Linked DNA regions of Aromatoleum aromaticum EbN1. The main gene of each other region encodes a partner of the protein of the gene in region 2 in a complex. Links are inferred from orthologs where the notes say so. Each region holds a gene or a part of one and is shown on either strand. Other genes may lie near its edges.

Region 1 (4,501 bases), 1.6 Mb from region 2 along the record:
GCAACCCCAGGCCCGAGCCGTCCACGCCACTTCCAAGCACCCGATAGAAGCGTTCGAAGACGCGCTCGCGGTCCGCTTCCGGAATGCCGGTGCCGGTATCTTCGATCTCCAAAACGATCGCTCCCGCAACGCGGGTTCGCGCCGTGACGCTGCCGCCATGCGGGGTGTATTTGATCGCGTTGTCGAGCAGGTTCTTGATCAGTTCGCGCAGCAGCACCGGATTGCCCTCGATCGGCAACGGCCGCCCTGCATCCTCGACCCCCAGGTCGATTCCTTTCGCCTGGGCACGTGGATACAGCTCGAGCGCCACGTCGCGCACCATCGCATCGAGGTCCACCTGCTCCACCGCGTACAGTTTTTCGAAGCTCGCTTCCGCGCGGGCAAGCGAGAGCAGCTGGGTGATCAGATGACTTGCCCGGTCAGTACTGTCCGCGATGCGCTGCAACGACTCGCGCAGTTGCTCGGGGTCCGTTTCGAGCAGCGCGAGGTCGGTCTGCATCTTCAGGCCGGTCAGCGGCGTGCGCATCTGGTGGGCGGCGTCGGCGATGAAACGCTGCTGCGCCTGCAGGTTCTCTTCGAGGCGCGCCATCATGTCGTTGAATGCGACGATCACCGGCCGCACTTCCTCCGGAACGCTCGCCGCAGCGATCGGCGACAGGTCGGTCGGACGCCGGCGGCGGATCAGTCTCTGCAGCCGGTTCAACGGCGCAATACCGCGTGTCAGGCCAACCCATACGAGCACGACCGCGATCGGGATGATCGCGAACTGGGGCAGCAGCACGCCGGTCACGACGCGGGACGCAAGGTCGCTGCGCTTGTTGCGCGTCTCGGCCACCTGCACCAGCACCAGCGGGCTGGCGGGTTCAGGCCAGGCGCGCAGAAACTGGTAGGCGATGCGCACCTCTTCGCCGTGAATCACGTCGTCGCGGTACAGCACCTCCTCCGCGACCACGGTCGCCGGCGGCAAGACCGAGGAAATTTCACGGTCTCCGGTGACGACTTCGCCGCTGCTGTCGGCGACCTGGTAATAGACGGTGTCGTCCTGGTCGGCGCGAAACAGCGCCCGCGGCGGCGCAGGAAAATGCACCGCGATATTCCCGCCTTCGATCGACACGAGGCGCCCGAGCGCCCGCACGCTGTCGGCCATCGCCCGATCGTAGGGCTGGTTCGCGAGATTGTCGGCGACGTTGTGCGTGACGATGATGGAGATCGGCCACAGGAACAGCAGTGGCGCGAGCATCCAGTCGAGGATCTCGCCGAACAGCGAGTTCGGCTGCGCCGGAGGCCGATTCGCTGCCGCCGTCTTGTCAGGCTTTCGCCGTCTGGACCGCATCCGGGTTTTCCAGGCAGTAGCCGAGTCCGCGCACGGTGACGATGCGTACACCGCTGTCTTCGAGCTTCTTGCGCAGCCGGTGGACGTAGACCTCGATCGCATTGCTCGAGACCTCTTCCCCCCAGCCGCACAGGTGATCCACGATCTGGTCCTTGCTCACGAGTCGCCCGACCCGCAGGGCGAAGACTTCGAGCAGGCCGACTTCCCGCGCCGACAATTCGACGACCTGCCCGTTGATCTTCGCCACTCGATCAGCCTGGTCGTACGAAAGGCTGCCGATTTCGATGCAGCGCGGCTGCCCGGTGCCGCGTCGCGTCAGCGCCCGGACACGCGCCTCCAGTTCCGGCAGCGCGAAAGGTTTCGTCAGGTAGTCGTCCGCCCCGGCATCGAGCCCTCGCACACGCTCCTCGACCCCGTCCTGGGCAGTGAGGATCAGCACCGGCAGCGCCGATTTGCGCGCGCGCAGGCGTTTCAGGACGTCAATCCCGGGGAGCTTCGGCAGGCCGAGGTCGAGAATCAGCAGATCGTATGTCTGGGTGGCCAGCGCGGTATCCGCCTCGCTGCCGGAAGCGACGTGATCGACGGCGTAACCGCTGCGCTTGAGGGCCCGTCCGAGGCCGTTGGCAATGACTTGGTCATCTTCAGCAAGAAGGATCCGCATGGAAATATGGATGTAAGTTGTCCGTAAGCGGGCACGCCTAGTCTTGCGTCCGCTGTTCTCCTATTACCGGCCCGGGGAATGTGGATGCCTTTCGGCGCGCACATTCCGGGGAGCGCCCGTTCACACAAACGGCGCTCCCTGCCCTTTTTTCCTGACGACCAATCAATTATCCCACCTTTCCGCAAAGTGGCACGTCGACACGTCCACGCTCACGCCAAAGCAAACGGCCCCGCCGCAGCGGAGCCGTTTGCTTTGGCGCCGCCGGGCCCGAAAGCCCGGAAGCACGAGGCGAACCTCAGACCGGCATTACATGCCCATGTCCATGCCGCCCATACCACCCATGCCGCCCATGCCGCCCATACCCCCCATCGAGGGCTTTTCTTCAGCCAGCTCGCCGACCATGCAGTCGGTGGTCAGCATCAGGCCGGCGACCGAGGCCGCATTCTGCAGCGCGATGCGCTCGACCTTGGTCGGGTCCAGCACGCCCATGTCGACCAGGTCGCCGTACTCGCCGGTCGCGGCGTTGTAGCCGAAATTGCCGGTGCCTTCGACGACGCGATTGACGACGACGGACGGCTCGTCACCGGCATTGGCGACGATCTCGCGCAGCGGCTGCTCGAGCGCGCGCAGCACGATCTTGATACCGGCATCCTGGTCGTGGTTGTCGCCCTTGAGGGTGCCGAGGTTCGCGCGGGCACGCAGCAGCGCGACGCCGCCGCCCGGGACGATGCCTTCTTCAACCGCGGCACGGGTCGCGTGCAGCGCGTCTTCGACGCGGGCCTTCTTCTCTTTCATCTCGACTTCGGTCGCGGCGCCGACCTTGATGACGGCAACGCCGCCCGCCAGTTTCGCAACCCGCTCCTGCAGCTTCTCGCGGTCGTAGTCGGACGTGGCTTCCTCAATCTGCGCGCGGATCTGCTTGACGCGGCCTTCGATGCGCGAGCCTTCGCCGGCGCCGTCGATGATGATCGTGTTTTCCTTGCCGATTTCGATGCGCGCGGCCTGGCCGAGCTCGGCCAGCGTCGCCTTCTCGAGAGTCAGGCCGACTTCCTCGGCGATGACCTGGCCGCCGGTCAGCACGGCGATGTCCTCGAGCATCGCCTTGCGACGGTCGCCGAAGCCCGGCGCCTTGACGGAGCAGGTCTTCAGGATGCCGCGGATGTTGTTGACGACGAGGGTCGCCAGCGCTTCGCCTTCGACGTCTTCGGCGACGATCAGCAGCGGGCGACCGGCTTTCGCGACCTGTTCGAGCACCGGCAGCAGATCACGGATGTTCGAGATCTTCTTGTCGAACAGCAGGATGAACGGGTTCTCGAGGATCGCGACCTGCTTGTCCGGGTTGTTGATGAAGTACGGGCTGAGGTAGCCGCGGTCGAACTGCATGCCTTCGACAACGTCGAGTTCGTTCTGCAGTGACTTGCCGTCCTCGACGGTGATCACGCCTTCCTTGCCGACCTTGTCCATCGACTTGGCGATGATCTCGCCGATGTCGGCGTCCGAGTTCGCCGAGATCGAGCCGACCTGGGCGATTTCCTTGTTCGTCGAGCACGGCTTCGACAGCTTCTTCAGTTCTTCGGTGACCGCGATCACGGCTTTGTCGATGCCGCGCTTGAGGTCCATCGGATTCATGCCAGCGGCAACGAACTTCATGCCTTCGCGCACGATCGACTGGGCCAGCACGGTCGCGGTCGTGGTGCCGTCACCGGCGATGTCGGAGGTTTTCGACGCGACTTCCTTGACCATCTGCGCGCCCATGTTCTCGAACTTGTCCTTCAGTTCGATTTCCTTCGCGACGGACACGCCGTCCTTGGTCACCGTCGGCGCGCCGAACGAGCGCTCGAGCACGACGTTACGGCCTTTCGGGCCGAGAGTGACCTTGACCGCGTTGGCCAGGATATTGACACCGGCGACCATACGGTCACGGGCGGAATCACCAAACTTGACTTCTTTTGCAGCCATCGTTCATTGCTCCTTGAATTCTTTGGACGGGTTCGAGCGGGCCGCTCAGGCCTCGACGACGCCCATGATGTCTTCTTCGCGCATGACGAGCAGCTCGTCACCCTCGACTTTCACGGTCTGGCCGGCGTACTTGCCGAACAGCACCTTGTCGCCGACCTTGACGGCCATCGGGCGAACCTTGCCGTCGTCGAGGATCTTGCCGTTACCCACGGCGAGCACTTCGCCCTGATCGGGCTTTTCGCCGGCCGAGTCGGGGATGACGATGCCGCTGGCGGTCTTGCGCTCGGCTTCCAGGCGCTTGACGATCACGCGGTCATGCAAGGGACGAATTTTCATCGAGATGACTCCTTCAGTTCGAATTCAACATGTCTGCGGGCAGACCCGCAGCATAAATTTATCAAGGGCGCGGACCGGCCCGGGACGGTTAGCACTCACTGCCAACGAGTGCTAATAATAGGGACGGCCCCCGCCGATTTCAAGAGCACGGAAACCGATTTCCTGTCGTCGGGAGCGGGAACGCCGAATGCTGCGCTCTTTGCTCCCTCGAA
Region 2 (17,168 bases):
GCTGCGCAAGGTGTCCGCCGACTCGGAGATCGTCGAGACCGCGCGCGCGGGCAAGCTCAGGAAGCTGCACAAGGCGCTGCTGCGCTGGCACGACCCGGAGAACTGGCCGCTGATCCGCGAAGCGCTGCTCGGCATGGGCCGTGCGGAGCTGATCGGCAGCGGGCCGAACTGCCTCGTGCCGCGGCATCAGCCGGGCGTGCCGCTCGCCGTCGACCGCCCGGGACGTCGTCCCGCCTCGCGTTCCGGTGGCGAGTGCCGTGCGGCGCCGGCCCGCAAGGGCAGCGGTAGCGGGGCGGCTGCCGCGCCGGCGGTATCGAACCGGCGCAAGGCCCGCTCCTGACGGGGGCGGAACGCCCTGCGACGTTTGTCGCTGCTCAAGGCCGATCGCTGCGTCCGTGGAGACAATGGCACGAACGGCAACGTGAATCGCGAAGCCTTCACGGCAACGGTCGCGGCGCCGGAAATATTTCACCCCTCTGCAACAGGAGTCGATATGAACACCCGTCCCGCCTTCCTCCGTCTTGTTTCCGCCCTCGGCCTGGTCGCTGCATTCGCGGGCGGACCGGTTTTCGCAGCCGGCGAGGAAGTCGTCATGTACAAGGATCCGAATTGCGGCTGCTGCGGCAAGTGGGCCGAGCACATGCGCGCGAGCGGATTCGCTGTGAAGGAAGTCCGCAGCACCGCGATGAGCGCGGTCAAGCGCGAAGCCGGAGTGCCGCAGGCGCTCGCTTCGTGCCACACGGCGAAGATCGGCGGCTATGTCGTCGAAGGCCACGTGCCTGCAGCGGACGTGCGGCGCCTGCTCGCCGAAAAGCCGAAAGTGGCCGGCATCGCGGCGCCGGGAATGCCGGCGGGCTCGCCGGGCATGGAAGGGGCGTATCCTTCCGAGCGTTACGATGTCGTCAGCTTCGATGCGGACGGCAAGCACCGGACGTTCGCGTCGCACTGACGCCGGCGGCGGAAGTTGACCAGGGAGTCAGTCATGAAAAAACTGTTCATCGCGAGCCTGGCGGCAGGCTTTCTGTGCTCGTCGAGCCCGGCGTTCGCGCAGGCCGATGACGCAGTGCTCGGCGACCGGGGGAGCGGCATGATCGTCGATCTCGTCCTCGTGCGACCGCTGACTTTCGTTGGTTCGGTAGTCGGGATCGCCGCTTTCATTGTTTCGCTGCCGTTCACCGCGCCGACCGGCTCGGCTGACGAGGCTGCGCGCGAGCTGGTCGGCAAGCCGCTCGAGTACACCTTCAACCGGCCGCTCGGCGATTTCCGCAACTGCGGCGCGGACCGCCACCCTTGCGGCGGGCGGTGACCGGGTCGCGGGAACAGCGGTCCTGCGTCACGCAAGCAGGAAGTTCTCAGAAAAAATCTGTGCCTACCCGGCGAGCCAGGCGAGCGTGCCGGTGAGGACGAGCCCGGCGCTCGCGAGCAGCGTGAGCTTGCGCCGCGAGCCGTGCAGCCGTCCCCACAACCAGAAGCCCGACAGGCCGAGGAACGCGAGGCCGAGCGCGGCGGCATCGGATAGCAGGATCCACGTCGGCCCGGTGCCGATCGACATATGCAGCCGTGCCAGGTACAGCCACAGGTTCGGCTTCGTCCGCTTCACCTCGGCTTGGCCGCTGCCGAGCCAGTATTCGACCTGCACGGTTTCGGAAGGGGTGTCGGCGCGCAGCGTCCAGCGCTCGGGCTGGCGCACCTCGCCATTTCCCCAGCTCACGGCGCGAGGAGGCTCGATGCGCGGCTTGAGCGCCGCGGCCTCGATGCCGAGCGCCGGCGCGAGCGCCGTGGCGAGCGCCTGCGGATCAGCGGGCCCGGCTTCGAGCGGCAGTATCTGCGTCACCTCCTTGCGGTCGAGCGCCGGGATCTTCATCACCGCCCGATGGTTCAGCAGGAAGCCGGTCACCGCGAACAGCAGCAGCATCGCTGCGATTGCGAGGCCGAACCACGCGTGAACGCGGCGCAGGCACTTTTGCACGTTGCCGCGCTGCGTCGCCGGGCGGGGATGAAGGTGGATCACGAAACGCTCTCTGGCAACAGGGATCGGTGAGGAGGGATCAGAACGAGAGTTTCGCGGACAGCCGCAGCGTGCGCGGCATGCCGACTGCGAGGAGGGCACTGTTCGAGTTGACCTTGCTGTCGCCGGCAGCCGCCCAGTAGCGCTTGTCGGTCACGTTCTCCACGGTCGCGACGAGGTCGAGCTGGTTGCTCGCGACCTTGGTACGGTAGCGGGCGCCGACGTCGTAACGGGTATAGGCGTTGACTTCGGCCTGGTTCTGCGGATTCACTTCGCGCTCACCCGTGTAGTAGGCACCCGCGGACAGCGCGAGGCCCGGGATCGCCGCCAGGCGATGTTCGACGAAGAGGCTCGCCGTGACCTCGGGCGTGTTCGCCGGCCGGTTGCCGACGATGCTCTGGTCGTTCTCGGCCTTCGTGAACTCGGCGTCGATCCACTGCATCGACGAGAAGATGCCCCAGCGCGGCGAGATCTGGCCGCCGGCCGACAGCTCGACGCCGCGCAGGCGAGCTTCGCCGAGGCGCTGGTAGATGTTGTTGATCTCGCCGTTCATCGGCCGTTCGATCTGGAACAACGCCGCGTTGGTCTGCACACCGCCCCAATCGGTCTTGACGCCGCCTTCCCATTGGCGCGTCACCAGCGGCTCAAGCGAAGTGCCGGCGTTCAGGGCAGTAGGGCGCGCGATGCCGCCATCTTCCAGGCCTTCGAGGTAGCCGGCGTAGAGGTTGGTCGCGGGCGTGAGCTTCCACACCGCTGCGACGGTCGGGCTGACCTTGCGCTTGGTGTAGTCCTGGCGGTTGTCCGTCGCATGCTCGAACTCGAATTCGCTGCCACGGGCGCCCGCGATCAGCAGCCAGTCGCCGAGCGCCGCCCGGTCGAAGACGTACCAGCCGCGGTCGTAGGTGTGGGAATGGCGAGCATTCGCACCGTGGGTCACCGGGGTGTCGGGGATGTCGCGCGGATTGTAGAGATTCTGCGCGACGTTGACCGTGACCGTGTTGCCGAGCGACTGGCTGAGGACGTTGCGGGCATAACCGACGGTGAGATCGTGTCTGACCGGCCCGGTCTCGACCCGGCCGGCAAGTTCGGTGCGCGCATTGCGGTTGATGAACTCCTGATCCTGGCCACGGAAGATCTGCAGCGTGCCCTCGCCGGTCGCCACGTCGTAGTTGAGCATCTGCGAGAAGTTGCGGTCCCGCTCGAGCCTCGAACGTCCCGCTTCCACCGTCCAGATCCAGTTGTCGTTGAGCGCGAAGTCGCTGCGCAGCTGAACGTTCTGCTCCTCCGCGTCGTAGTTCGCCCAGTCGGGCGCGATCAGCTTCTCCGGGTTCGGGATGCGCGGCAGCGGGATTTCCCCGTTGACGGGCCGCAGGGCGAGGATGCTCGACTGCTCGACGACGTCCTTGGTGATGTCCTCGACGTCGAGCTTCAGCAGCCAGCGGTCGGTGACGTTCCAGTCGAACGCACCGGCCACCAGGCGGCGGTCGCCGTCGGCATCTTCGACGGCGCTTTCGAGCTCGCCGCCGACGATGTTCACGCGTGCGCCGAACTGGCCCTCGGAGCCGAAGCGCCGGCCGACGTCGAGACCGACGACTGCACTGCCGTTGTCATCGGTCGACAGTTGAACTGCGGTGACCGGCGTGCTGTCGGCGCGCTTCGTGACGAGGTTGATGATTCCGGAAGGCGGCACGAAACCGTAATACAGGCCGCCGACCCCTTTCAGTACTTCGACACGTTCCTTGTTCTCGAGCGGCAGGTCGATGAGGTTGACGATCGGCAGGCCGCCGTTGAGGCGGTAGTTCGAGCGGTTCTCGACGAGCAGGCCGCGGATCGACAGGTTGTCGTAGGCGGTCGCGCCGAGCTGCGCGCGCGTGACGCCGGCCGTGTTCTTCAGCGCCTCGTACAGGCTGTTGGCCTGCTGCGCATCGAGAAGGTCGCGATCGACGATGTTTACCGTCATCGGCACTTCCTTCGCCGGAGTGTCGCGGAAAGTGCCGACGCCGATGCTGCCGGCGCGCCAGGCGGAATCGCTGGCGAAGACTTCAACCGCTTCGAGCTGCTGGTCGGCGGCGAGGACGGAGCCGTGGGTGGCGAACAGCGCCGCGGCGGGAATCAGGCGGGCGAGGGGCTTGAGCCGCATGGATATGCTCCGAAAAGTAGGACGGGAAGGTTTTGAAGGGGCGCGGCCTTTCTGGCCCCTGCGCGGCGCCCGGCCGGGCGCCGCGCAACGCGGATCAGAAGTTCAGCTGCCCTTCGAGGATGAAGCTGCGGCCAGGGCCGGGCACGCGGCCGACAGGGCTCACGTCGACGCCGCGGAAGTAGTATTCCTCGTCGAACAGGTTGTTCACCGCGAGGCCGATGGTGGCGTCGAGCCCTTGGCCGAGCTTGAGCTCGCGGCCGATGCGAGCATTGACGACGACATAGTCGGGCAGTCTTCCAGCTGAACCGTTCGCCGTCTCCTTGCGCGTGTTCGCCGCGTCGCTGTAGCTCTCGGCTGCGTAGCTCGCGCTGCCGCTGAACGCCCACGGCCCGAGCGTGTGGTCCGCGGTGAGGCTGACGCGGTGGTGGGGCGCATTCTGGAGCTGTTTGCCTGCATTCGGCCCGTTCAGCTGCTCGGTGTCGAGATAGGTGTAGGTCGCGGACAACCGGGTGTTCGCGCCGACTTCCCAGATCGCCTGCAGTTCGGCGCCCTCCAGGCGGGTTTCGCCGAGATTCTCGAAACGCGCGGCGCCGGCGTTGAACTGGATCTGGTCCTCGTAATCGATGCGGAACAGCGTCGCCTGCGTCGACACGTCCGGGCGTGGATCGAAACGGGCGCCGACCTCGTAGTTCCACGCGGTCTCGTTCGCGACGTCGCCGTCGCGGGTGGCCTGTGCGGTCTGCACCGGCACGAGCGAGCGTTGCGCGTTCGTGAAGAGGAACACGCGGTCGGTCGTCTGGTAGCCGACGGTCAAGCCCGGCAGGACTTCTTCGGCGTGATTGTCGCCTGCGGCCCCGCTCCGCTCGTCGTGGAAGTCCATGCGCACGTCCTCATAGCGCAGGCCGGGCGTGATCGCGAGGCGGTCGTCGAGGAAGCGCATCGTGTCGCTCGCATAGACGGCGACCGCGTCGGTGTCGAAGTCCCACGCGCGCACCGCGCTGTATGCGCCGGTCGCGAGGGCGGTCCGGTTGACGTCGAACTGGACCTCTTCCTTCACGTAGCGCGCACCGAGCGTGAAAGTGTGCCGTCCGATGCGATGGCTCAGCCGCGGCTCGGTGCCGTAGACCTTGAACAGTCGCGGCGAGTCGGCGACGTGGGTCTCGGGAAGCGCCGGATCGAACGCGTTGCCGGTCCCGCTGAGGTTCTGTCCGAAAAAGAACGTGCGGTCGGCGTCGTGCGCGAAGTTGCGCCATTCGAACTGCGTGTCGGCGCTCGGCGTGAAGACCCAGGTCAGGGTGCCGCGCAACATGTCCGCGTCGAAACCGTCGTTCGGACGCTGCGACTGCGTCCGGTCGTCGCGGTACGCCGCCGGGCTGAGCGCGCCGGGAAGGTCCGCATCGACCTCGTAGTACTGCAGCTGCGCGCGGATTTCGTTGCGCGCGTCGGCGAAATAGATGCCGTCGAGGATGAAGTTGTTGACCTTCGTGCTCGAATGCTCGCGCGAGCCGTCGCCGCGCAGCGTGTTGGCCTGCAGCTGCAGGCCGAGGTCGTCGTTGAGGAAGCCGCCGGCACGGTAATACGTGTCGCTCAGCATGTTGCCGGTTTCCTCGGCGACCGTGACGCGTTGCGCGAGCGTCTGGCTGAACTCGCCCGGGATCGGGCGCGTGACGAAGTTCAGCACGCCGCCGAGGTTGTTCGGCCCGTAGTGCACCGCCGCGCCGCCGCGCACGACATCGATCGACTCGACGCTCGCCATCGTGATCGGAAACAGCGACAGGCCGATGTTGCTGTAGGGGCCGATCGCGATCGGGTACCCGTCGAGCAGGATCTGCGCGCGCTCGCTGCGCAGCGGGTTCAGGCCGCGCACGCTGATGTTCGGCAGGATGCCGGTGCCGGTTTCGTCGAGCACATGCACGCCCGGGACGACGCGCAATGCGTCTTCGACGTTCAGCGCGCCGCGCTCGTGGAGCTGTTCTTCGGAGACGACACTGCGCGCGCCGCTGTACGTGCGGACCTGCTCGGGCGTCGCCGGGCCCAGCCAGTCGGCCTTGACTTCGACGGACTGCAGCACCTGCTCGTCGGCGGGGGCGTTCTGCGCGTAGGCATGCGGGGCGGCCACGAGGCAGGCGGCCACGGCCAGGCGTCGCGCGACGAATGGCGCGCCGGGAGGGGGAGAGGACATCGGAACTCCGGTCGGAAGCGTGGCTGGCTGGCGATCCGGCTGGAGAGGGCGGAGTGGCTGGCTGTGAGGGGGAGAATTGTATTTCTATATGCTAATGCGAATCAATATTATTATTGTGGGCGGTCAATGCAGGATTTCCCCGCCATGGCGGACCGGGGAGAGCGGGAGCGCAGTGTCGCGCCCCCGCGGCGACCGTCAACTGCCGTGCAGCGAAGCAGGCTAAAGGCCTGCGTCGGCCCGCAGCGCTGCCGCCTTGTCGGTTGCTTCCCACGTGAATTCTGGCTCGTCGCGGCCGAAGTGGCCGTACGCGGCAGTCTTGCCGTAGATCGGGCGCAGCAGGTTGAGCTCCTGGATGATCGCCTTCGGACGCAGGTCGAAGTGGCGCTGCACGAGCTCGACGATCTTCTCGTCGGTGATCCTGCCGGTGCCGAAGGTCTCGATCATCATCGACACTGGCCGGGCGACGCCGATCGCATAGGCGACCTGCACTTCGCAGCGATCGGCGAGCCCTGCTGCGACGATGTTCTTCGCCACCCAGCGCCCGGCATACGCGGCGGAGCGGTCGACTTTCGACGGGTCCTTGCCGGAGAACGCGCCGCCGCCGTGGTGCGCCGCGCCGCCGTAGGTGTCGACGATGATCTTGCGCCCGGTCAGGCCGCAGTCGCCGTGCGGGCCGCCGATGACGAAGCGTCCGGTCGGGTTGATCAGGTAGCGCACTTCGCCCTGCATCAGCGCCGAAGGCAGCACCGGCTTGATGATCTCCTCGATGACGAGCTCGGTGATCTGCGCGTGTGAGACTTCCGGGCTGTGCTGCGTCGACACGACCACGGTGTCGATCGCGACCGGCTTGCCGTCGACGTATCGGACCGTCAGCTGGCTCTTCGCGTCCGGGCGCAGCCAGTTCAGCCGACCGTCCTTCCTCAGTTCGGACTGGCGCTGCATGATGCGGTGCGCATAATAGATCGGCAGCGGTATCAGCGACGGCGTCTCGTTACAGGCGTAGCCGAACATCAGTCCCTGGTCGCCCGCGCCCTGGTCGAGGTCGAGGCCTTCGCCTTCATTGACGCCTTGGGCGATGTCCGCGGACTGGCGGTTGATCGCGGCCAGCACCGCGCAACTCTTGTAGTCGAAGCCGATGTCGGAGTTGTCGTAGCCGATGCGGCGGATCACTTCCTGCGCGATCTCGCGGTAGTTCGGGTGGGCGGTGGTCGTGATCTCGCCGGAGATGACCACGAGGCCCGTCGATACCAGGGTTTCACATGCGACCCGCGCCTGGGGGTCGGTGGCGAGGATCGCGTCGAGGACGCCATCGGAAACCTGGTCGGCAACCTTGTCGGGATGGCCTTCGGACACCGATTCCGAGGTGAAGAGGTATTCCTTGCTCATGCACTGCTCCTGAAAACGAAAAATCCCCAAAGCTGTCCGGCGTGGCCGGCTCCGGGGATTTCGTCGAGCAGGCGACGCTTTAGCAGTACTTGTGTGCCACGACCGGTTAGGTGCGTTCGCGGCGCCGCCCTGCAAGTTGTCGTATTAACTCGGCGGCTGGGCGATAATTATATGCTTTGTGATCCGGCGGTCAAATGTGCGGGGTCCGGAGCGGGCGCTTGCGCCTGTGTCCGGGCCTGTGCCCATTCGACCGGCGCCGATGCTCTCCTCGATGTGACCTCTTCGCGTGACCTTCCTCGTCAATCTGTCATTCCGCATTCTTGCCGGCCTGCCGCTGTCATGGCTGCATCGGCTCGGCGGCTGGGCCGGCTGGGCCATCTGGCGCTGTTCACCGTCATACCGTCGTCGCCTGGAGGACAATCTCGCCCAGGCGACCGGGCGCCGCGATGCCACGCTACGCGACGCGGCGGTCGCCGAAGCGGGGCGGCAGGCGCTCGAACTGCCTTTCGTATGGCTGCGTCCGCAGGACGAGGTGTTGGGGCGCATCGTGCGGGTCGAAGGGCAGGAGCTGATCGCCTGGGCGCAGGCCGAGGGCGCCAGCGTGCTGCTGCTGACTGCGCACCTCGGCTGCTTCGAGATGTGCGCGCAGTATTGTTCGACGCACGGACCGATCACGGTGCTGTTCCGCCCGCCGCGCAAGACGGCGCTGCGCCCGCTGATGGAAGCCGGGCGTGCGCGCGGCGCGATCCGTGTTGCCCCGGCGGATGTGTCCGGTGTGCGCCGTCTGGTCAAGGCGCTGCGCAGCGGCGAGATGGTCGGCATGCTGCCGGATCAGGCGCCAGCCGAAGGCGAAGGCGTGTGGGCGCCGTTCTTCGGCCGGCCGGCGTGGACGATGACGCTCGCGGCGCGCCTGTCCGAAGTGAAAGGCGTCAAGGTGGTGATGGTGTGGACCGAGCGGCTGCCGCACGGGGCAGGCTATGTGTTGCGGCTTTCCGAACCCGTGGAACCGATCGCGGGCTCGCTCGAAGAGCGCTGCGCGGCGATCAATCGCGAGATCGAACGTCTCGTGCTTGCATGCCCGGCGCAGTACCTGTGGGGCTACAACCGCTACAAGCGTCCTTCGGGCGTGCCGCTTCCGCCGGGTGACGCGCAATGCTGAGCAATGCACTGAGCCGCATTGCGAGTCATGCCGCAGTCGCCGGGTTCTGGCTGCTGCACTGGCTGCCGCTGCCGGTGCTGGCATTCCTCGGCCAGGCGGTCGGCGAGGTGCTGTACCGGCTGGCGCGCTCGCGGCGGCATATCGTCGCGGTCAACCTCGGGTTGTGCTTTCCGGAACTCGACGACGCGGCAAGGCGCCGGCTCGCGCGCGCGCATTTTCGCGCGGTCGGGCGCAGCCTGCTCGAGCGCGGCCTGCTGTGGTGGGGGAGCCAGCGGCGGCTGATGAACCTCATCCGGCTCGACGGCGCCGAGCGGGTCAGGGCGCTGCTCGACGAGGGACGACCGGTGATCCTGCTCGCGCCGCACTTCGTCGGCCTCGACACCGGCGGCTCGCGCGTCGCGATGGATTTCGATTCCGTCAGCATCTATGCGCAGCAGAACAACCCGGTGTTCGACCGCTGGCTGTTCCACGGCCGCAGCCGCTTCGGCGACCAGCGCCTGCTGTCGCGCCAGGACGGCGTGCGCGGCACGGTCAAGGCGATGAAGGCCGGGCGCCCTTTCTACTATCTGCCCGACATGGACTATGGCCGCAAGGACGCGGTGTTCGTGCCGTTCTTCGGCGTGCCGGCGGCGACGATCACCGGGCTGTCGCGGCTTGCGCGGCTCGCCGGTGCGGCGGTGGTGCCGTGCGTGACGCGGATGCTGCCCGGCGGGCGCGGCTATGTCGTCGAGTTCGGCGAGCCGTGGCAGGATTTTCCGACGACGGACGCCGAAGCGGATACCGCAGCGATGAACCGCTGGATCGAATCCGTGGTGCGGACGATGCCCGAGCAGTATTACTGGGTGCACCGGCGCTTCAAGACACGCCCGCCGGGCGAGGCGCGACCGTACTGAGAATGCGTACAGCGTGCTGTCGCTGGACGTCCCGCGGCGGCTGAGCCAGAATTCGGCGAACCACCGCTTCCCCTGCATCCACCCGAGCTGCGATTTCCCATGTCTCTGCGCTTCACGAAAATGCACGGCCTTGGCAACGATTTCGTCGTTATCGACGCCATCCGCCAGTCTGTCGACCTGACGCCCGAGCAGGTCCGCCGTCTTGCCGATCGCCATTTCGGCATCGGCTGCGACCAGCTGCTGGTGGTCGAGGAAGCGACCCGCCCGGACGTGGATTTCCGCTACCGGATATTCAACGCCGATGGCGGCGAAGTCGAGCAGTGCGGCAATGGCGCGCGCTGTTTCGTGCGTTTCGTGCATGAGCAGGGGCTCACCGCGAAGCGTCGCATCCGCGTCGAGACGCGCTCCGGCATCATTGCGCCGCAACTCGAAGACGATGGTCTCGTGACGGTCGATATGGGCGTGCCGGTGCTCGAGCCCGCGCGCGTGCCGTTCGTGTCGGACTCCGATGCGATCGTGCAGCCACTCGACGTCGGCGGGGAAACTGTTGCGATCACCGCGGTGTCGATGGGCAACCCGCACGCAGTGCAGGTCGTCGCCGATGTCGACGCCGCACCTGTCGCGGCGCAGGGAGCGCTGATCGAACGCCATCCGCGCTTTCCCGCGCGCGTCAATGCCGGCTTCGTGCAGGTCGTCGATGCCCACCGCATCCGCCTGCGCGTGTTCGAGCGCGGTGCGGGAGAAACGCTTGCTTGCGGCACCGGCGCCTGCGCGGCAGTCGTGACCGTGATCCTGCGCGAACTCGCACAGTCGCCGGTGCGCGTCGAGACGCGGGGCGGAGAACTCGATATCGCGTGGGAAGGGCCGGGGCAGCCGGTGCTGATGACAGGCCCGGCGGTGACTGTTTTCGCGGGTGAAATCGACGTCGACTGAGCGACTTCGACCGAACGGTTTTGCTCATTGCAACGAATACGAGGAGGCGCGCATGTGCCTCACGGGGAGCAGCTTTTCCATGAATGCCGCTGATGTCGCACGCTATCTGAAGGAACATCCGGACTTTCTCGCCGACCATGGCGAACTGTTCACGCAGCTGACCGTTCCGCATCCGCACGGCGGACAGGCCATCTCGCTGGCCGAGCGGCAGCTGCATGCGCTGCGCGACAAGATCCGGCAACTCGAAAGCAAGCTCGCCGAACTGATTCGCTACGGCGAGGAAAACGACGAGATCGGCGAAAAAGTCCATCGCCTGGCGCTGGCGCTGGTCGAAGCCGAAGATTACGACACCCTGCGTTTTGCGTTGCTCGAAAATGTGCGTGACAACTTTTCGGTGCCGAACGTTGCGCTGCGGGTATGGGCCAACGCGCAGTCGCACGAAGGCGAGGATTTTTCGCCGGTGACCGAAGAGCTGCGCTTTTTCGCCACCGACCTGAGCCACCCGTATTGCGGCGCGCCGGCGAATCTCGAAGTAATCGACTGGTTCGGCCCCGCTGCCTGTCATATCCGTTCGGTGGCGCTGGTGCCGCTGCGCCGCGGCGACCAGGTGCTCGGCCTGCTCGCGTTCGGCAGCGAAGAGGCCGAGCGCTTCTACCCCGGGATGGGAACGCTGTACCTTGCGCGCATCGGCGACTTGGTCGTGGCCGCTCTGCGGCACCAGCTCGGCTGAAGGTGAGCGCCGCGGGCCGGAGAGGCCCGGCGCCGCAGGAACGATCCGGACCCCGCGAGCCTCCGCAGCTCGCCGATTCTCCATGCGTCCCCTTCCGCATCGGGTCGAGGTACACGACGGGGCACACCGCCGCGCGAGGAAGCACCGAACCTGCGACGGGCTGAATGGGCGTCCCGGAGGCCACCGCTGCAACGGGTGCCGCATGGGGAATCAACAGTCGTTCGTGACTTTTTACCCAAACCGGGCAGCGAGATCTCGGATCGTTTGCGGCCGTTCAGTTATCCTGAAACATCTCTTAACAAATCCTCCCTCGGGCCCGGTGCTGCAGGCTGTGGGAGCAAGGCAGCAATGCCAGACATTCCTGATCCTGAAACTCCTGGCGCCGATGCGCCCGACAGCCCTGACGAGGGGTCCGTGCGGACCCGCGTTTCCATGCTGCGCAATGCCGCGATCCTGCTCGCCCGCTACCAGATTCGCAGCCTCAGGCGCCTGTTCGAGGAGTTCGAGCGAGACATCCTCCTGCCGATCCTGTTGGGCGAGATCGCGCTGCACAACATCGGCGCGCTCGAACACGACGATGAAAGCGATCGCCTCACGGCAGACGAGACCGAGGGCGAATCCGACGAGGCGCATATGTCCCGGCTGCGGCCGTGCAACGCCTATTCGATCGCTGCTGCCACCGGCTTGCCGCGCGAGACGGTCCGGCGCAAGATCGGGCGCCTCGTCGAGCTGGGCTGGATCCGCAAGCAGCAGAACGGGCACCTGTACCTCACGCCGCAGGCACTGAAGCATTTCGGCTCGCTCCTGTGCTCGCGCGATCTGCCGGAGTTCCTCGAAACCGCGGATCGCGTGCGGAGGCTGAAGCACGCCTGGGACCGGACAGACCCCGACAAGACCTGAGGCGGTGGCGCTGGCGAGCCGGCGCCGCTCGCCTTACACTCTCACGCCTGACTCATCTCCCTGCGGTCCGCCTTCCGATGTCCAAGCTCGTCCTCAATCCCGGCAAGGAGCGTTCGCTCCTGCGTCGTCATCCATGGGTTTTCGCCGGTTCGGTGGCCCGCCTCGACGGGCGCGCGCGGCCGGGCGACACCGTCGAGGTCGTCGCCGCTGACGGCCGGTTCCTCGGTCGCGCGGCGTGGTCGCCGGAATCGCAGATCCGCGCCCGGATGTGGTCGTTCGCTGTCGACATCACGATCGACCATGCGTTCTTCAAGCGCCGCGTCGCCGAATCGGTCGCGCGCCGGGCGACGCATCCGCTGCTCGCCGACGAGAGCGGAGTGCGGCTGATCCATGGCGAGTCGGATGGCCTGCCCGGCGTCATCGCGGACCGCTTCGGCGACGTCGCTGTCGTGCAGCTGACGAGCGCCGGCGCCGAGAAATGGCGCGATGCGATCGTTGCCGGGCTGGTGCAGGCGACCGGTTGCACAGCGGTATACGAGCGCTCCGATTCCGACGTGCGCGGCCTCGAAGGGCTCGGGCCGAAGACCGGCTGCGTGCACGGCGAGCTGCCGCAGGACGTGTTGACGATCGTCGAGAACGGCGTGTGCATGGAAGTCGATGTCATCAGTGGCCACAAGACCGGTTTCTACCTCGACCAGCGCGACAACCGCCGCCTGACGGGTCTGTTCGCGGCCGGGCGCAGCGTGCTGAACTGCTTCTGCTACACCGGGGGATTCTCGCTGCAGGCGCTGGCCGGCGGCGCGACGTCTGTGCTGTCGATCGACTCGTCCGGCCCGGCGCTCGACGCGGGGCGACGCAATCTTGCGATGAATCCGCAACTCGACGCGAGCCGCGCCGAATGGCTGCAGGCCGATGTGTTCGAGGCCTTGCGCGTACTGAAAAGCGAGGGGCGGCGTTTCGACCTGATCGTGCTCGATCCGCCGAAGTTCGCACCGTCCGCGGCGCACGCTGACCGGGCGTCGCGCGCGTACAAGGACATCAACCTGTTCGGTTTGCGCCTGCTCAATCCCGGCGGGATACTGATGACGTACTCCTGTTCGGGCGGCATCGGCCTCGAACTGTTCCAGAAAATCGTCGCCGGCGCGGCGAGCGACGCTGGCGTCGATGCGCGTATCCTGCATCGCCTGTCCGCGTCCGCCGATCACCCGGTCGGCCTTGCAGCGCCCGAAGGCGAATACCTCAAGGGGCTCGCGATTCAGGTCGGCTGAGCGCGTTCGCCGGGTGGCGCGCGCCAGTCCGGGTTCGGTCCGCGCTCGCCCGTCGTGAAGGCAGCGCTGACCAGACCCAGCGCGAGCACGACCAGCAGGAAATACCGCCCCTGCCAGCGACGCGGCGCAGGCCGGCCGCCGCCGAGCAGCCGCGACGACAGGCCGCCGAGAAGCACGCCGCGGGACGGATCGAAGCGATCGGGCCAGAAGAACGTCGGCCCTTGCAGCAGGTGGATCGCGCCGAACACGCACAGCACGATCGCCAGAGCCTGGAACGTGCGCATTGCGAGCGTTCAGGGAGCGGAAAACAGCTCCGCGCTTTCGTCGCCGGCGCGGCGGGGAAAGGCGAGGCCGAAATGCTGCCAGATCGATGCGCTCGCGATGCGCCCGCGCGGCGTGCGCTGCAGGTAGCCCTGCTGGATCAGGTACGGTTCGAGCACGTCCTCGATTGTGTCGGACGACTCGCCGATCGCGGCCGCGAGGTTGTCGAGGCCGACCGGGCCGCCGCCGAACTTCTCGAGCATCGCGCCGAGCAGCTTGCGGTCCATCAGGTCGAGCCCGAGGTGATCGACGTCGAGCATCAGCAGCGCGGCGTCGGCGACGGGGGCGGTGATGTCGCCGTCGGCTTTGACTTGCGCATAGTCGCGGACGCGGCGCAGCAGCCGGTTCGCGATCCGCGGCGTGCCGCGGGCGCGCCGCGCGATCTCGACCGCTCCGGCGTCGTCGATCGCGACATCGAGCAGGCCGGCGGAGCGCCCGACGATGTATGCGAGCTCGTGCGGCGTGTAGAACTCGAGCCGCGCCACGATGCCGAAACGGTCGCGCAGCGGGTTCGTCAGCATCCCGGCGCGCGTCGTCGCGCCGACCAGCGTGAAAGGCGGCAGGTCGAGCTTGACCGAGCGCGCCGCAGGCCCTTCGCCGATCATGATGTCGATCTGGAAATCCTCGAGTGCCGGATAAAGGATTTCCTCGACGACCGGCGACAGGCGGTGGATCTCGTCGATGAACAGCACGTCGTGCGGTTCGAGGTTCGTCAGCAGTGCGGCGAGGTCGCCTGCCCGTTCGAGCACCGGCCCCGAAGTCTGGCGCAGGTTCACGCCCATCTCGGCAGCGACGATGTGCGCGAGCGTCGTCTTGCCCAGGCCCGGTGGGCCGAACAGCAGCACGTGGTCGAGCGCCTCGTGGCGGTTCTTCGCCGCCTGGATGAAGATTTCGAGCTGTTCGCGGATCTTTGCCTGGCCGACATATTCGGCCAGCCGCTTCGGCCGCAGCGCGCGCTCGACGACGTCTTCCTGGCGGTCGGCAGTCTGCGCCGAAATCACCCGCGGGGCCTGCAGTTTGTCGGTTTCGATCATCGCGAGAGTTTAGCCTGAGCGGCCCGTGCGGCGAAACTCGCGTGGTTTCGCCGCCTCAGGCTTTCGACAGCAGCTTCAGCGCCTGGCGGATGCCGTCGGAGACGCCCGTCTCCGGCGGGATCGCTTTCAGCGCCGATTGCGCTTCCTTGTCGCTGTAGCCGAGCGCGAGCAGCGCGTTGAGGATGTCGCTGCGGCTATCCGCGGGCTGCGCTGCGGCGCCGGGAACCGTGCTCGCGCCGAAGCCTGGCAGCGCCCTGCCGAGCTTGTCGCGTAGTTCGAGCAGCAGGCGCTCGGCGGTTTTCTTGCCGATGCCGGGAATTTTCACGAGGCGGCCGGTTTCCTGCAGCGCGACCGCTTGGGCGAGGTCGCTGACCGACAGGCCGGAGAGCACCGACAGCGCGGTGCGCGCGCCGATGCCGGAGACTTTCAGCAGCTGGCGAAATGCCGCGCGTTCGTCGGCGCTCGCGAAGCCGTACAGGAAATGCCCGTCCTCGCGGATCGCCAGATGCGTGAACAGCGAGAGCGACTCGCCGGTCGCCGGCAGGCCGTAGAACGTGCTCATCGGCACGTCGATTTCGTAGCCGACGCCGTGCGTGTCGACGACGATCTGCGGCGGGTTCTTTTCCAGCAGGATGCCGGTGATGCGTCCGATCATGGGTGGAGGTCCGGATATCTGGGAGTTGTACCCGGTCAGCCGCGGGCGCCGAACGCGAGCGTTGCGGCGAGTACCAGGCCGTGCAGGTTCGTCGCGGCAATCGTCAGCCTGATCGCCGGGGCGAGTGCGCCAGGCTCTGCAGCGTGCTCGCGCAGCAGCCGCGCGGCGTTCAGCGACAGTACGAGCGTCAGGGCTGCGGCCGCGCACGCCTGGGGCAGGTTGTTGCGCCCGATCTGCAGCACGAGCCAGCCGTAGGCGACCAGCGCGATGGCGAAATAGCCCCATTTCGCGGTGTCGGCGCCGAGGCGCACGACGAGCGTGCGCTTGCCTGCTGCGGCGTCTGCGGCGCAGTCGGGGAACTGGTTGATGTAGAGGAGGTTCGCGACCAGCAGCGCGAACGACACGCCGGCCGCGACCGGCGTCCAGGCGAACGCGCCGCGCTGGACGAAATCGGCGCCGACCACGACGAGCAGCCAGCACGCCGCGACGGCGAATTCGCCCACTCCGCGGCTCGCGAGCTTGAGCGGCGGCGCCGAATACGCCCAGCCGAGCACAAGTCCGGCCAATCCGATCGCAATCAGGCCGGCGCCCGCGCCGAGCGCGAGCCACAGTCCGGGCGGGATCACCAGTGCGAACAGCGCGTAGCCGAATGCCGCTGTCTCGCGCAGCGTGAGCACGCCGTTCTGGATGAAGCGGCTGCCGCCGGTGAACGGATAGATGCGCTCCGAGTTCGCCGCGTCGGCGCCGGTGACCGCGTCGTGATAGTCGTTGAGCACGTTCGCGCCGGCATGCGCGAGCAGCGCGAACAGCACCGTGACCACTGCGCGCAGCCCATCCAGCGCGACGCCGTCGGCATGCGCCGCGGCAAGCCCGATCAGGCAACCGGCGAGCGTGACGCTGAGGAAGGCCGGGCGCGTCGCCGCGAAGTAGCGCCGCAGTGCGCTCGCGTAGCGTTGCGGTGTCGGCTCGGCGGCCGGAGGCGCAGCACGACTCACAGCAGCACGATGTCGAACTGTTCCTGAGAGTAGCTCGCTTCCGGATGCAGCGAGATCTGCTTGCCGATGAAGTCCGACAGCATCGCGAGCGACTGGGATTCCTCGTCGAGGAAGAGGTCGATGACGTTCGGTGCGGCGAGCACGCGGAACTCGCGCGCGTTGAATTGGCGCGCCTCGCGCAGCAGTTCGCGCAGGATTTCATAGCACACGGTGCGCGCGGTCTTGACTTCGCCGCGGCCGTCGCAGGTCGGGCAGGGTTCGCACAGGAGATGGGCGAGCGACTCGCGTGTGCGCTTTCTCGTCATTTCGACGAGGCCGAGCGCGGTGAAGCCGTTTACCGTCATCTTGGTGTGGTCGCGCGCGAGCGCCTTCTGGAACTCGTCGAGCACCATGTCGCGATGCTCGACGTTTTCCATGTCGATGAAGTCGATGATGATGATGCCGCCGAGGTTTCGCAGGCGCAGCTGGCGGGCGATCGTCTGCGCCGCCTCGAGGTTGGTCTTGAAGATCGTGTCGTCGAAGTTGCGCGCGCCGACGAAACCGCCGGTGTTGACGTCGATGGTC

What was found.
Region 1: the proteins of metK (region 2) and groL are in contact, whole or in part, in a cryo-EM structure (PDB 8P4O), measured with the Escherichia coli proteins. The link is inferred for Aromatoleum aromaticum EbN1 from one-to-one orthologs.

What each region holds. Positions count from the first base shown.
Region 1 is NC_006513.1:689,768-694,268, forward strand. The notes cover bases 1,628-4,501. They hold groL (chaperonin GroEL), read right to left. Parts: upstream 3,954-4,501; coding sequence 2,301-3,953; downstream 1,628-2,300. Other genes in these bases: EBN1_RS03245 (response regulator transcription factor), read right to left, coding at 1,628-1,994; groES (co-chaperone GroES), read right to left, coding at 3,999-4,289. Also shown: EBN1_RS03240 (sensor histidine kinase), read right to left, coding at 1-1,333; more of EBN1_RS03245, read right to left, coding at 1,308-1,627.
Region 2 is NC_006513.1:2,318,034-2,335,201, forward strand. Bases 5,634-8,616 are described here. They hold metK (methionine adenosyltransferase), read right to left. Parts: upstream 7,717-8,616; coding sequence 6,550-7,716; downstream 5,634-6,549. Other genes in these bases: EBN1_RS11090 (TonB-dependent receptor family protein), read right to left, coding at 5,634-6,330; EBN1_RS11100 (lysophospholipid acyltransferase family protein), read left to right, coding at 8,003-8,616. Also shown: EBN1_RS11065 (YgiQ family radical SAM protein), read left to right, coding at 1-340; EBN1_RS11070 (DUF411 domain-containing protein), read left to right, coding at 494-949; EBN1_RS11075 (hypothetical protein), read left to right, coding at 983-1,306; EBN1_RS11080 (PepSY-associated TM helix domain-containing protein), read right to left, coding at 1,370-2,011; EBN1_RS11085 (TonB-dependent siderophore receptor), read right to left, coding at 2,049-4,148; more of EBN1_RS11090, read right to left, coding at 4,243-5,633; more of EBN1_RS11100, read left to right, coding at 8,617-8,875; EBN1_RS11105 (lysophospholipid acyltransferase family protein), read left to right, coding at 8,869-9,768; dapF (diaminopimelate epimerase), read left to right, coding at 9,868-10,701; EBN1_RS11115 (DUF484 family protein), read left to right, coding at 10,781-11,431; EBN1_RS11120 (IclR family transcriptional regulator), read left to right, coding at 11,864-12,331; EBN1_RS11125 (class I SAM-dependent rRNA methyltransferase), read left to right, coding at 12,409-13,599; EBN1_RS11130 (hypothetical protein), read right to left, coding at 13,587-13,883; Holliday junction branch migration DNA helicase RuvB, read right to left, coding at 13,893-14,954; Holliday junction branch migration protein RuvA, read right to left, coding at 15,010-15,609; EBN1_RS11145 (prenyltransferase), read right to left, coding at 15,645-16,604; rng (ribonuclease G), read right to left, coding at 16,601-17,168. UniProt on the Escherichia coli protein: Catalyzes the formation of S-adenosylmethionine (AdoMet) from methionine and ATP.